DNA from 3 places in the Ureibacillus thermophilus genome. Region 3 is predicted to be linked to each of the others. Evidence: riboswitches for the same ligand, from Rfam matches in the RefSeq annotation. Region 3 holds a riboswitch; each other region holds the start of a gene.

Evidence for each region. Region 3 has a riboswitch for S-adenosylmethionine ahead of DKZ56_RS01350 (O-acetylhomoserine aminocarboxypropyltransferase/cysteine synthase family protein). Riboswitches for the same ligand answer to the same signal wherever they lie in the genome.
Region 1: another riboswitch for S-adenosylmethionine. It lies ahead of metA (homoserine O-acetyltransferase MetA); the one in region 3 lies ahead of DKZ56_RS01350 (O-acetylhomoserine aminocarboxypropyltransferase/cysteine synthase family protein).
Region 2: another riboswitch for S-adenosylmethionine. It lies ahead of metK (methionine adenosyltransferase); the one in region 3 lies ahead of DKZ56_RS01350 (O-acetylhomoserine aminocarboxypropyltransferase/cysteine synthase family protein).

What each region holds. Positions count from the first base shown of each region.
Region 1 covers NZ_CP036528.1:2,072,782-2,077,853, reverse strand. Annotated here, with positions in the region: gene DKZ56_RS10275 (hypothetical protein) at 1-1,329, shown strand, start outside; gene metA (homoserine O-acetyltransferase MetA) at 1,382-2,320, opposite strand; SAM riboswitch class I at 2,412-2,519, opposite strand; gene DKZ56_RS10265 (hypothetical protein) at 2,585-3,337, opposite strand; gene DKZ56_RS10260 (DEAD/DEAH box helicase) at 3,319-5,072, opposite strand, start outside.
Region 2 covers NZ_CP036528.1:2,500,329-2,505,400, forward strand. Annotated here, with positions in the region: gene DKZ56_RS12360 (gamma carbonic anhydrase) at 1-72, shown strand, start outside; gene metK (methionine adenosyltransferase) at 403-1,599, opposite strand; SAM riboswitch class I at 1,818-1,932, opposite strand; gene pckA (phosphoenolpyruvate carboxykinase (ATP)) at 2,175-3,761, shown strand; gene DKZ56_RS12375 (alpha/beta hydrolase family protein) at 3,844-4,641, opposite strand; gene DKZ56_RS12380 (NUDIX domain-containing protein) at 4,619-5,072, opposite strand, start outside.
Region 3 covers NZ_CP036528.1:296,305-301,376, reverse strand. Annotated here, with positions in the region: gene DKZ56_RS01365 (hypothetical protein) at 1-1,185, shown strand, start outside; gene DKZ56_RS01360 (hypothetical protein) at 1,388-1,810, opposite strand; gene nfsA (oxygen-insensitive NADPH nitroreductase) at 2,354-3,091, opposite strand; SAM riboswitch class I at 3,512-3,615, shown strand; gene DKZ56_RS01350 (O-acetylhomoserine aminocarboxypropyltransferase/cysteine synthase family protein) at 3,725-5,026, shown strand.

The sequences.
Region 1 (5,072 bases), 1.2 Mb from region 3:
GTGAAGCGGCGGGATACGACCCTTGTTTGTATTGTTGGAATTTTTTTACTTTCTTTTGTGGCAACCGGGGATTTGGTGGCTTCCACTAGCAAAGTCTTTTCTAGTTTCATCTACGCTATTACGGAACTACTATCGACCATCATTATCATTTGCGTTATTGTCGCCATGAGCCGGGTGCTTTTAAAAACGGAAATTAACGAAGTGATGGTCTCCCCTTTTACGAAAATCATTAAAAATCCGACGCTTGCCTATTGGACAATAGGGATTTTAATGATGGTGATTTCCTGGTTCTTCTGGCCATCCCCTGCTGTTGCGCTGCTTGGAGCGGTGTTATTGCCTGTTGCGATACGAGCTGGACTTCCTGCTCTTGGCGTGGCAATGGCGATGAACTTATTCGGGCATGGGATTGCGCTATCTGGCGATTTTATCATTCAAGGCGCACCGAAATTGACGGCTGATGCAGCAGGACTCCCTGTTAGCGATGTCATTTCTGCTAGCGTTCCTCTTGTCATCGTGATGGGCGTTGTGACAACTTTTACAGCATTTTTCTTGCTCAGAAGGGATTTGAAACGGGGAACTATTGAGATGGTTGGCGGTTTTGATGGTGGCCAAGAAGACGAAGAGGAAGTGGAAGCACATCTCTTAACGAAAAATCAAAAACGATTTTTTGCTATTTTAATACCGATTACCTTCTTATTAAATGTAGTCGCGATGGCGATTTTTGATTTAACCGGCGGGGATGCAACGGCGCTCATTGGCGGAACAACCCTTGTACTTCTGCTGCTCCTATCCATGTTTGCCCATAAAAATGCAGGACTTGAAAAAACGACAAGTTACTTAATTCAAGGATTCCAATTTGGTTTTAAAGTGTTTGGACCAGTGATTCCAATCGCCGCTTTCTTCTATTTAGGAGATTCAGGATTCACACAAATCATCGGCGACTATTTGCCTGAAACATCCCAAGGCATCATCAACGATTTAGGGGGCGCTTTGGCAGCCGTTGTGCCAATGACAGCGGAAGTTGCGGCAGTAACCGTTGCTGGTGTCGGCGCTATTACCGGATTAGATGGGTCCGGATTTTCGGGCATTTCATTAGTCGGCTCCATTGCCAATCTATTTGGAACAGTCATTGGCGATGGAACTGCAACGCTTACGGCCCTTGGGCAAATTGCAGCGATTTATGTCGGCGGGGGAACGCTTGTACCATGGGCGTTAATTCCGGCTGCTGCCATCTGTAACGTAAGTCCGTTTGAATTGGCGAGACGAAATTTAGTTCCTGTTGTAATCGGACTCGTTGTAACTACGATTGTGGCAATGTTTTTCATCTAAAAATAAGAGCTGTAAAAATTCTTCCGAAATAGAAGAATTTTTACAGCTCTGTTTAAATTTCGAAATTAATGGCATCTTCCACATAGTGCCAATCGTACGGCGTTTCTTGGTAAACGTAGTAGTTTAACCAGTTGTAGAATAATAAGTGGGCATGGGCGCGCCAATAATTTTTTGGCTGTTTTGTTGGGTCGTTGTCAGGGAAATAATTTTCTGGTATGTCGACCGGCAAACCTTTCTTTATGTCACGCTCATATTCTTCTGCAAGGGTTGTGGCATCATATTCCAAGTGACCGGTAATCATAATGTGTTTATTGTCTTTTGATTGAATGATAAAAGGCCCAACTTCTTCAGAATAACTTAATAATTTTAAATCCGGATGCTGCTCGATTTCCTCGATGGAAACAGATGTATATCGTGAATGAGGCGCCACAAATTCATCGTTGAAACCACGAACTAAATCGTTCGTTAAGTCCGTAATTGTATGGGAATAAATGCCGGAACATTTTTTCGGCAATTCAAACTTGCCAATGCCAAAATGGTAATACAAAGCCGCCTGTGCAGCCCAACAGATATAAATGATTGATGTGACATTCACTTTCGCCCAGTCTAAAATTTCAGTCAATTCTTTCCAATAGTTGACTTCTTCAAATTCCATGCGTTCCACAGGCGCCCCTGTGATGACCATTCCATCAAAACGGCGGTGTTTAATTTTATCAAATGTTTTATAAAACAACTCTAAATGGCTTTTTGATACATTTTTTGATTCATATGTAGCAGTATTTAAAAAGGTTACATTCGTTTGCAGCGGCGTATTTCCAAGCAAGCGCAGCAATTGAAGTTCCGCTTTTTCTTTCTCAGGCATTAAATTCAACACTAAAATGTTTAATGGCCGAATGTCCTGCGATAATGCGCGGTCCTCTTCCATGACGAAAATTTTTTCATTTCTTAATATTTCTCCAGCTGGTAAATTTTTAGGAATATTAATTGGCATTCCCTTGTCCCCCATTTCTAAATAATCTGAAATAAAAAACCCTCTCATTCCAGCAATGAGAATGAGAGGGTACAAATATTTCATGCACACTCTCTTATCTCCCAAGGTTACACCTTGCTGGAATTAGCACCTTTCTAACATCCGTTAGAGGTTGCTGAAGTTTCATTGGGCCAAGTCCCTCCACTTCTCTTGATAAGAAAGTATTAATTCCATATAAAATTAAGAATATCCTAACATATCCAATAGAGAAATGCAATATTCGAGCTATTTGATTTCACTCTGAAATTTCTCGAACCACTCCAACTTTTCCTTCTCAAATATTTCTTTTTCTAAAAATTCATCCCAATTATTTAATAACGTATTCCACACCCGAGGAAAAAATTCCTTCTTTTCATTGTTCCAAATAATCAGTTCAATGCATGGAACATCATTAATTTGCACCTTTTCCAATGATAAAATGGATTTGATTTCCTGCTCACTTTCGTCCATTGAATCCAAGTACATTTTTTGTATTTCATTTATGAAAAACTCTTGATTCAATGTTTCCTCTTCATTTTTCATATAGCGGTATAATTGGTCTGGAAAATCATCATAATCCAATACTTCTTCTATATCTCCATGGAAAATGTTGGAATGGGTTGGGCTATATAACAACTCCACCGTCACAGGATCTAATTCTTCTTCAAAGACTCCCTGGGCAAATTGTTGCTTCCCTTTTTCGGTCAATTGATAAACCTTGTTTTCCCTTGCCAGCAACCCATTTTTTTGCATTTTCCGCATCAAATCTTCTATAAATAAAGGCTCCACCAATAAAATGTCGCTCAGTTCTTCCGCGTTTTCAAAAGTGGATTTTTGAAATGAAAACAGCAAAATTTTCATTAAAATATCCATCGTCTTTTTTTCGATGGGCTGATAGGTGATTTCATACGTATGCATAGGAAGACACCAAATATCCGTATGAACAATCGTTCCCTTCATTTCTTTTTCTAATTGTTGTTTTAATTGTTGGAGTTCCATGTCGCAGGCTCCTTCGTAATTGTTCGTATTCCTTGCAGGGCTTTCACAACCTCATATAAGCGCTGATACATCTCTCTCGTTTCTTTCTTTTTCGGACGTTTTGTAAACATTTCAGAGCTGCCGACGATCATCAGCAATTCCCGCGCTCGGGATAAAGCGACGTTTAAACGGCGATAGTCTTTGGCAAAGCCGATTTCCCCATGTTGGTTATTGCGTACCATACTTAATAAAATGACATCCATTTCCATTCCTTGGAACTTATCGACTGAACCTGTGCGAATATGCAAATGAGGCAAATTCAGTTCTTCAACTAATTGATTCACCCGGTTAACCTGTTCTCTATAGAAGCTGATTACACCCACAGATTTTAACGCTTCTTTCTCAAATTGCCCATTTTCTTTCCCTTTTGCCGTTGCATCGTTTAAGTCTATCAATAATTCCTTAATGATTTCTAGTTCTGAAGTATTGAATAAGCTGGAACCTTCTTGCATCCGTTCTTCAAAATAAAACGGCTCATTTGGGATGTCAAACCATAGCAAATGTTCATGTCGTTTTACAAAGTGGCCTTCCAGTCGATGGTCTCTTACTTCATCAGAGTTTGTGAGGCCGCATTGCAAAGATTCATTTCCATTTTGATAGAAAGGTGCAATCGTTTGCATAATTTTTTCATGCATGCGGTATTGAATGCCAAGCATTTTCTTATTGGTGCTTGGCAAGTTTTTATAAAGGCGTTCAAATAAAGATTCTTCCAACAGTTTTTCCAGCTCTCGTTTTTCTTCAAAACCATCCATATTTTTCAAGATTTCTTCCAGCGTTTCTTCAAAGGTATCGTCGCCAATTAAAGGCGGCAGTTGATGATGGTCGCCGACAAGGATGATTTTCTTTCCTTTTAACATTGGAAGCAAAAGTTCAGGAGGTGTGGCTTTTGACACTTCATCAATAATGACTACATCAAAAATCGGATAGTTGTCCATAAACTCTTTATTGGCAGAGGCAACGCAGGTTGTACCAATGACATTCGCGTGTTTGACGTAAAGTTTTCGAATTTCTTCTAAATCCTGTTCTGTTGCTCGGTTTAATAAAGAGAACCATTCTTTTTGGATTTCCTTTGTAATTGGCAGCCGCTTGATTTGGCGTTCGTATTTTTCAATTTCAAGGTAGCAGTTCTTTATTTTTTTATTCGTCTCTTCCAATTCCAATTCTGGGGTTCGTTTTAAGATTTTCTGAAATTCTTCTGCTTTTCGTTCCATCGCAATTCCTTGACGATGCAGCGATTTAATTTCCTTTTCCAAAGTTTCTACTAATGCTTGTTGATGGGAAAGTTCCCGTTCGTTTTCATCGATTTCTTTTTTCAGTCGAGCTTTTTGTGTTTCAAAAACTTGAAGGTTTTCTTGTTGTTTCTCAAGATGATAGAGTTTTTCTTGCAATGAATGGATTACTGCTTGAAGTTCATCAACGGATGGAATAAAATCAGCTTTTTCGATTTGCAGCTCGTCCAGTTCTTTTTCATATTGCAAAAGAGTTTGCTCTAGGTGATTTCTTTTTTGTTCTAATGTTTGAATTTGGCCTTCATTGATGCCGATGCTTTCTAAATATTGATCATAAACAGCTTTTTTTAATTTGTTGAAAACAAGTCTTGATTCATCCGCTAAAGATTGATATTGATGCAATAGTTCATTGACAAACAGCCGTCTTAAAAATAGCCCTCGAATGGAAGGAATGCCATTTTGCCGAT
Region 2 (5,072 bases), 810 kb from region 3:
CGGAAAGATATGGACCGCATTATCAACGAATATGTTCAAAAAGGAAAATACTATCAATCTTTGAAAAAATAATAAAAGAGGCTGGGACATAACGAATAAAGTGAATGAACTGCAAAAAGATTTTTTGTAAAAAATTGATTGGAGTGGCGGGGCGAATTCCTGTCTCGCACGCTTAGTCGCAAAGGGGAGCAAGTTCAAGGAAGTAATTTCAAAGCTTTCCTGCGACGAGCCCTCTCGAGACCCTGAAGGAGCGAAGGAATGACTCAGAGGAGAGTCTAGCCGGGCATGCGGAAAGCGTCCCCGGAACGGAAATCAATTTTCTTCAATTATCAAAAAAACACCATTTTCTCCCGTGAGAAAATGGTGTTTTTTATCTTTTGTCCTAGCCTCTTCTTATTTATTTTATAGCCCCGCTTTTTGACGCAATTTTTCTGCCACGTCCGTTCTTTCCCATGGCAAATCGATGTCTGTGCGGCCAAAATGACCATAAGCAGCTGTTTGTTTATAAATTGGTCTACGCAAATCAAGCATTTTGATGATTCCGGCAGGACGCAAATCAAATAGCTCTTCCACCCATTCAACAAGCTGGCTTTCGCTCACTTTGCCTGTTCCAAAAGTGTCGATGGAAATAGACACTGGACGGGCAACGCCAATGGCATAAGCAATTTGAACTTCCACACGGTCAGCAAGCCCTGAAGCAACGATATTTTTCGCTACATAACGAGCGGCATAGGCAGCAGAGCGGTCCACTTTTGTTGGGTCTTTTCCAGAAAATGCTCCTCCTCCGTGGCGGGCATAGCCTCCGTAAGTATCAACAATAATTTTGCGGCCTGTTAATCCTGCATCTCCTTTTGGTCCACCGATGACGAAGCGGCCAGTTGGATTGATGAAGTATTTTGTATCTCCATCTAATAATTCAGAAGGAATAATGGCTTTAATAACTTTTTCCATAATATCTTCTTTAATTTGTTCTTGACTGACGCCTTCATCATGTTGTGTAGAGATGACAATCGTATCAATGCGGCGAGGAACGTTGTTTTCATCATATTCAACCGTTACTTGCGTTTTTCCGTCTGGACGCAAATAAGGAATTTCTTTTGATTTGCGGACTTCCGTTAATCTTCTAGCCAATTGATGGGCCAAACTAATAGGCAGCGGCATGAGTTCAGGCGTTTCATTGCACGCAAATCCAAAGATTAGCCCTTGGTCCCCAGCGCCAATTGCCTCTATTTCCTCATCTGTCATCAATCCTTCTCGGGCTTCTAATGCTCGGTCCACCCCTTCCGCAATATCAGGGGATTGTTCACCAATCGCTGTGAGCACCGCCAAGTTTTCCGCATCGAAGCCATATTTGCCTCGCGTATAGCCAATTTCTGCGACAGTATCACGAACGATGGTTTGGATATCTACATATGTTGTTGTTGTAATTTCTCCCGTTACAAGAACCAATCCTGTCGTCGCAATCGCTTCGCAAGCAACCCTTGCATTTGGATCTTCTGCGAGTATGGCATCTAATATGGCATCTGAAATTTGGTCGCAAACTTTATCCGGATGCCCTTCTGTTACGCTTTCTGATGTAAATAGTCGACGATTTGACATTCATTTTCCTCCTAAATTGTTGAGACAAAACTCTTATGATACGGTACTCATTATCCATGATCCTTTTTTGACTTTCGCCCGTAAGGAACATTACGAGGATAATGAAAGGTAAACTTGCTAATCTATTTTAGCTTGAATCATTTCATTTTAAAATTCGAATAAAAAAAGTTCCTATCCACATCTGTCATGAGGAAAGGAACTAAAATCTCTACCTTTCACTCTTATCGTTCAAGGTAATCCCTTGCATCAGGTTAGCACCACGCATTATTATATAGATAATGCAGGTTGCCGGGTTTCATAGGGCCTTAACCCTCCACCAGCTCTGGATAAGAGTATCCGTTCATCCAACATGTTACGTAATCTATACTATTATGTCAAATATTTTTTCTTTATTCACTTATAGTGCATATTTCTTCCATTTTCTTGCAATAATAGGCAAGAGATGTCAAAAAATTTCATAAATAAATTTTCGAATTAGTATAGATTATTCCATCTAATGTGTTATACTAATTTTTGTATTATATATAAATTAAAGCTAATTTCCCTAAAAATAAAAAAAGGATGGTATTTAATCGATGAATTCAGTAGAAGTTGCAAATGAACTGAAGGAATTATTAAAAGGTAAGAACATAAGCAACCAATTGTCTGTGCCTCAATTAATTGAAAAAGCAGTGATTCGCGGTGAAGCAAGACTCACTGTAGACGGCGCAATTGTTGCTGAGACTGGGAAATATACAGGCCGTTCCCCAAAAGATAAATTTATTGTGGAAGAAGAAAGCATAAAAGATAAAATCGATTGGGGTAATGTGAACCGCCCGATTTCTTCTGAAGTATTTGATAACTTGTATTTGAAAGTTTTGAATTACTTAAAAGAAAAAGATGAGCTATTCGTATTTAAAGGCTTTGCCGGAGCTGATAAAGAATCGCAATTGTCAATTCAGGTTGTCAATGAATACGCTTGGCATAATCTATTCTGCCATCAATTATTCATCCGTCCAACAAAAGAAGAATTAGCTTCTCATCAAGCTGAATTTACAATTGTATCTGCTCCTGGTTTTAAAGCTGACCCATCTGTTGATGGAACAAACTCAGAAGCATTTATCATCATTTCTTTTGAAAAGAAAATCATTCTAATCGGCGGTACAGAATATGCTGGCGAAATGAAAAAATCCATCTTCAGCATTATGAACTATCTATTGCCTGAAAAAGGAATTCTTTCTATGCACTGCTCTGCTAATGTTGGCGAAGATGGCGATGTAGCATTATTCTTCGGTTTATCCGGTACTGGTAAAACAACTCTTTCTGCAGACAGCGACCGTAAATTGATTGGTGATGATGAACACGGTTGGTCAGACAACGGTGTATTCAACATCGAAGGCGGATGCTATGCAAAAACTATTAATTTATCTGCTGAAAAAGAACCAGAAATTTACAATGCCATTCGATTTGGAACTGTATTGGAAAACGTTGTAATCAACCCAGATACGCGCGTTCCTGATTATGATGACAATACGTTAACTGAAAATACGCGAGCTGCTTATCCAATTCATTTTATTGATAATATTGCAATACCATCGATAGCTGGTCATCCAAAAACAATAATCTTCTTAACTGCAGATGCTTTTGGAGTGCTTCCTCCAATCAGCAAATTGACGAAAGAACAAGCAATGTACCATTTCTTAAGCGGATTTACTTCTAAATTAGCGGGTACAGAACGCGGTGTTACTTCACCAGAACCTGTATTCTCAACGTGCTTTGGTTCGCCTTTCCTTCCGCTTCCAGCAACAAGATATGCTGAAATGCTAGGCGAGAAAATCGACAAGCATGATGTGCAAGTATTCTTGGTGAACACTGGTTGGACTGGCGGCGAATACGGTGTTGGAAGCCGTATGAAACTTTCTTACACTCGTGCAATGGTACGCGCTGCTATTGAAGGCAAATTAAACGATGTGGAAACAAAACAAGATGCATTTTTCGGATTACACATCCCAACAAAAATTGACGGAGTGCCTAGTGAAGTGCTAGATCCACGCGATGCTTGGGAAGATAAAGAAGCATACGATGAAAAAGCCCGTTATTTGGCAAATCTTTTCAAAGAAAACTTCAAAAAGTTCGATAATGTTTCAGAAGAAATTTTGAAAAAAGGTGGACCATTGGTTTAATCTTTAATAAAAAAGGGGGCGTCTGAAAAGTGGACACCCCCTTTTTTTATCTCTTAAAAAGATTGAAAAGAGCTTCTGAAAGTCAAAAACTTTTTTCACTTCCCTTATCTTTCATCCACTTGCAAATAGATTGCACCGTTTCTCGATTAAGATTTGGCGGAAAATGATGGGCAAGCCCCGACATATACCATGTTTCCACTTCTTTTCCCGCCTCTTTCAACGCCTTTTCTAATCTTTTGGATTGTTCTATGCTTACATTTTGGTCTTCCGTTCCATGAATAATAAGAACCGGCGCTTGAATGCGTTCCACTTCATATATAGGGGAACGCTCTTCATAAATTTCAGGATATTTATTAGGCGAGCCGCCAATAAGCCGCTTTAATGTCCTCCTTAAGTCGACCCTTTCATAATATAGTTCAGTGAGATTGGATACGCCCGACCAAGTGACAACGGAGCGAATACTTTTGCTTAAAATGGCCGTCCATAATGCCATCATGCCGCCTCGGGAAAATCCAAAAAGATGAACTTTATCCACTTTCGCAAAAGTTTTTACAATTTCAATTCCATAAAGGGCATCCAAGCGGTCATCTCCCCCAAATTCATCCCGGCCTTCTCCGCCGCGGTTCCCACGGTAATATGGGGCAAAAACAACGAAGCCATTTAAGGCAAATTGAGCAATCCGGGCAGGTCTTACCATACCGACCGACTGCAATCCTCCCCGCAAATATAAAAGCCCTTCATAATGCCCTTCTTTAATGGGCTTTGCAAGCAATCCTTTTACTCGCAAACCATTCGACCAATAGATAATTTCTAAAAGTTCCACTTGAGGATTAGGGGAAGGATATTTTCGAATTGATTCAATGCTGCCATTTTCTTTCAAATTTCTTCACTTCCTGCATCATTATTTTCATTCCTTCATCCTTCATATAAAAACTGGCGCAAGGATGATTCACTGCTTCGTCCATCGTTAAAAACAGACGTCCAGTTGTTTCATATTGCCCCAAAAACGAATCGATTTTCTCCACTTTTGCTAAATACACAACTTTGCAAAAAGGTTTACGTGCATATACCATATAGTGGGCAAACAATTTTAAATCCTTTATATGTACAAAGGTTTCTTCATATACTTCCCGTTTTGCTGCTTCCTCGAGCGTTTCCCCAGGTTCTACCTTGCCTCCTGGAAACTCCACCCCTCGCTTTTCATTGAGGGCACAAAGCCATTTTCCGTCCTTTTGAACAAGCACTAAAACATGCTTTGGCTCCATTGGAAAGGGAGGACCGCCAAAACTTAATTCCACTTTATTGTTGTTT
Region 3 (5,072 bases):
AAGGTGAACGGGAAGTATGTTTATATCGCTCCCGTTGAGTTTGCTGGATTTTTTAAATGGTTGAATGGTAAAACAACGCCTGGCTATTTTAAGATGAGCGCAACGGATGCCAATGATAATCCGGTCTTTGTTGCAAAGGAAATGGTTTACGTGCCTTCAGCATTTTTTAATAAAAATTTAGAACGGCATATTCGTCTCGAATATCCGACGCTCATTTTCTACGGTGAGCCTCAGATGGAGGTGGATGATGATGGGACGCCTTATTATATCCGTTCTTACGGTGAATTTATTTCAGCACGGAATGGGTTTGATGTGAAAGGAATTGTGATGGTGGATGCTTATTCAGGGGCGATGGAGAAAATTCCTTTAGAGGAAGTGCCTGAATTTATTGACGGGGCTGTTTCACCTGAAGCAGTGAGCCTGCAAAACAGCTATTTCGGTAAATATGTCCATGGCTTCTGGAATAGCGTCTTTGGTAAAAAAGATGTGAAGCTGCCTTCCGATGAAGGAACGGAGGCCAATGTGAGCCCGGTCTTTAACCAAGATGGGGAAATGTATTACTTTACGGATTTCACAAGCCCGAAAGAAGGCGTAGATTCCATGCTTGGCTATTCATTAACTCATGCGCGGACAGGAAAAGCGGTGTATTACACAGGAAATTTAGAAGAATCGTATATGGATTCCCAAGGGGCTTTAGATATTATTGAGAAGAAGTTTATTGAAAAACAATGGCATGGAGCTATGCCAATCCTTTACAATTTCTATGGAGAAGCGAGCTGGCTTGCACCGGTTCTTGATTCCAACGGCTTTCTGCAAAATTACTTTATCGTCTCTGCAGCCAATCCGGAAATTTCCGTTTATGGTTCAACTCCAAATGAGGCGTTAAGGCAATATAAAACGGCTTTATCCCGAGGAGCAAGTTCGGTGGAAGGTTCAAGCAACGCCGAGGAGAAAACTGTTGCTGGAGTGGTTCTCCGCGTATATAAAGAACGGGTTGGTGATTATACTCTTGTTTCCTTCTTGCTCAATAACGGACAAAACTTTGTGGTAAGTTCACAAAATGAGCCGCTCTCCATCTACCTGCAAGAAGGGGATCAAGTAGTGATCCGTTATTTAGAAACGGGTGAAATCTTCTTGCCGGTAAAGGCGTTGAAAATTGAAGGAGTCGTCAATATCGGTTTATAAAGAAAGGGCTGTCCAGAAAGTCGAACACTTTCGGAAACAGCCTTACTTCTTATAGTAATATTCTCTTAAAAACTTTCCCTGCGGTGGTTACAAAACGCGCCTCCTCGTCGCAATTTATCTGCGGCAAAAACTCTAGCTAAAGCCGCAAAGGGGACGTCTCAACTTTTCAGACGCCCCTTTAATTGTTGATCATTTTGGAAGATTACTCTGAACGCTGCTTAATATAATTGAGCATTTCTTGTTTTCTTGACTGCATTTGTTCTTCTTTGTAGGGATTGACTTTTGAGAATTGCTTCTTTTGTTCTTGTAATTGCTTGCGTTCCATGGTAAAACGATTTTTTGGTTCATGTTCGAATATATATTCTAAATGGAACAGTTGAAGGAGTGCTACTTCAGGATTCTCCAGATTATATACAAATTTGATATTCCAAACGGTTGTGTAGGAAATATATTGATTCACATATTCTGTAGCATACTGGTATTTTTGCTTATCAATTTTATGTTCAATGCTTCGATGGATATTTCCTAAGCATAGGTTAATTTCAGCAATTGTCCGGTAATAACTTCTTATATGTTTAAGATGTTGGCGTTCGAGGGATAAAGCGACTTGTTTATGTTGTCTCATCATTTCTCTTCCCTTCGCGGCATCATGATTAATTTGGAAAAACTGACCAATTTATTTTATTTTAATATGCCAGATGTTTGAAAAAAAGGATTAAGGAGCGAAATAGGAATATTTAATCAGTTTAAATGTGAAAATAGTTCTATAATGGAGATAGCTGTAGACCTTATTATTTATCTTTATACATTTTTAGTTTTATTGGATTGGGCATTATAGAAGTTTAAGAGAAAAAATAAAGAGTTTTGACAAATCTAAAAAAACATCACTTTCTCCAAAGAGAAAATGATGTTTTTTTGATATGTTATTAAAAATTGATTTCCGTTCCGGGAACGCTTTCCGCGGGGCCCGGCTAGCCTCCTCTGAGTCATTCCTTCGCTCCTCGTGGTCTCGAGAGGGCTCGTCGCAGGAAAGCTTTGCTTTGCGACTAAGCGTGCGCGACAGGAGCTCGCCCCGTCACTCCAATCAATTTTTCGTTAGTTCAATTTTTTATCAAAACTCTTTCAGCTACCCCTATAATTTTTGGTTTATGTCCCAGCCTCTTTATGATTATTTCCAAGTGAATCCTTTGGACGCTAAAAATTCTTTGATGAATGGACGGCGTTGTTCACTGAGGAAATCCGCCATTTGCTTCGTCCAATTGGATACTTTTTGATTGGAGCTTCTGGATGCATAATAGTTTTCCATAATCGCATCGTATTTATCTAAAAGCTCATCATATTTTTCAGCATCATATTCATTTTCATGCAATACGGCTTCCACTGGGAGTCTTGGTTTTGTTTCATTTCGTTTTGTTGGTTTCCCGATTGTCATTGCAAAGAGCGGGAAGACGTGTTCTGGAAGGTTAAATAATTCGCTGATTTCTTTTGGATTGTTTCTTGCGCCGCCGATATAACAAATGCCGTAGCCTTCAGATTCTGCCGCAACGACAAAGTTTTGCGCAAAAATCGCCACATCCGCAACACCCACTAAGACATTTTCCGCCGTATCCACTGTAATATCGACACCGTGTTTTTTCCCAGCTACTTCTAATCGTTTAAAGTCGACACAGAATAACAAAGCAGCCCCGGCTGTTTGAAATTGAAATTCATTTTTGGAAAGTTCTCCGAGTTTTTGTTTCTTTTCTTCATCTGTCACCAAAATTACACTATAGGCTTGTACAAAATGGGAAGAAGCAGCCATTTGTGCCGTTTGAATTAGATCAATAATTTTTTCTTTTGGTATTTCTTCTCCTGTATATTTGCGTACAGATGTATGACTACGCAATAATTCTTTTACGTTCAACATTTACACCCCTTTTATGTACTGGTTAAGTTGAAGATCGCTCTTTAAAGCGATGTTTCTCTTCCTAAAGGTATCATATTATACTTTTTAGCCAATGACAAAAATTTGAATTAAAGAACGCCTATCCATTCATAATAGGACAAGAAGGTAGGCTCGGTTTATCATCGGCATTCCGAATTGGATGAAATCTTTTGTTGTGAAGGCATATTACAGAGGAAAATGAAGAGAATCGCTTTTTCGGCACAGTCTTTACAAGAAGATATTTTGGGGGGGAATGAACATTTTTTTCTCTTCATTTATGGAAAAATCAATTTTGTTCTATTATACTCAAAAAAATAAAGAAGTTTTAAAATTTTCAAAAAGTGGTTGACAGAGTGGGATACTATGTTTTATAGTTAATCCAACGATGGAAAATCAATCATACTCTTATCAAGAGAGGCGGAGGGACTAGGCCCAAAGATGCCCGGCAACCTGCAAGAAATTGCAAAGGTGCTAAATCCTACAGACGTTTGTCTGAAAGATAAGAGGAGGAAATGTACGTGTACAAAGCCCTCTTCTTATATGAAGAGGGTTTTTGTTTTATCTTCCATGCCTTCTCGAAACCTTCCATCAAATTTATGTTTAGGAGGAAATATCATGTCCGAATTCAAACCAGAAACGCTATTACTTCACGGTGGTCAACAACCTGATCCAGTAACAGGTGCAATTGCCGTTCCGATTTATCGCACGACGGCTTATGCCTTCAAAAACACAGAACATGCACGAAAATTATTTGCCCTTGAAGAAGCCGGAAACATTTATTCCCGCATCATGAACCCGACAGTCGATGTGTTTGAAAAGCGTGTTGCCTTGCTAGAAGGGGGCTCTGCAGCTGTTGCTCTATCTTCCGGTCAGGCGGCAGTTGCCTTCTCCATTTTAAATATCGCCAATGCGGGAGATGAAATTGTCTCTGCTGGATCATTGTATGGCGGAACATATAACTTATTTGCTAACACATTACCTCGTTGGGGCATTACAACAACATTTGTAGATGAAAGAGATCCGGAAAACTTCCGCAAAGCAATTACGGACAAAACAAAAGCAATCTATGCAGAAGTAGTAGGAAATCCTAGCTTAAATATTTTAGATATTGAAGCAGTAGCAGCAATTGCCCATGAACATGGCATTCCATTAATCATCGACAATACGTTCCCATCTCCATATGGATGCAATCCAATTGATTTTGGAGCAGATGTTGTTATCCATTCAGCAACAAAATGGATTGGCGGCCACGGTACAACAATCGGTGGCGTTGTGGTAGATGCAGGAAAATTCGACTGGACACAAGGTCGATTCCCTGGTTTCACAGAGCCTGACCACACATATCATGGCATTCGTTACGGCATCGATACAGCCGGTGCAGCTTTTGCAACAAAAATGCGCGTCCAATTATTGCGCGATCTTGGCCCAACTTTAGGACCGGATGCGGCATTCAGTTTCCTTCAAGGATTGGAAACTCTTCACCTCCGCTATCCAAGACACAGTGAAAATGCAGAAAAAGTAGTGGCATTTTTGAAAAACCACCCATATGTGGAATACGTGAATTATCCAGGAGATGAATCATTCGAATCTCACCATTTAGCGAAAAAATATTTGAAAAACGGTTATGGTTCTATGGTGACATTCGGTATTAAAGGTGGCCGTGAAGCAGGAAGCGTTGTTATTGACAATGTAAAATTGTTCTCTCACGTTGCAAACGTTGGAGATGCAAGATCCTTGATTATTCATCCAGCTTCCACTACTCACCAACAATTAACTGCTGAAGAATTGAAAATTGCCGGTGTAGGAGAAGAGCTTATCCGCTTATCCATCGGTTTAGAAAATGTGGACGATATCATTGCAGATTTAGATCAAGCTTTAGCCAAAGCAGCAGCTGAATTCGGCGTGAAAAACGCGTAAAAGTGGATTACAAAGCCCCTCTCTTTGTTAAATATATAGAATCGGA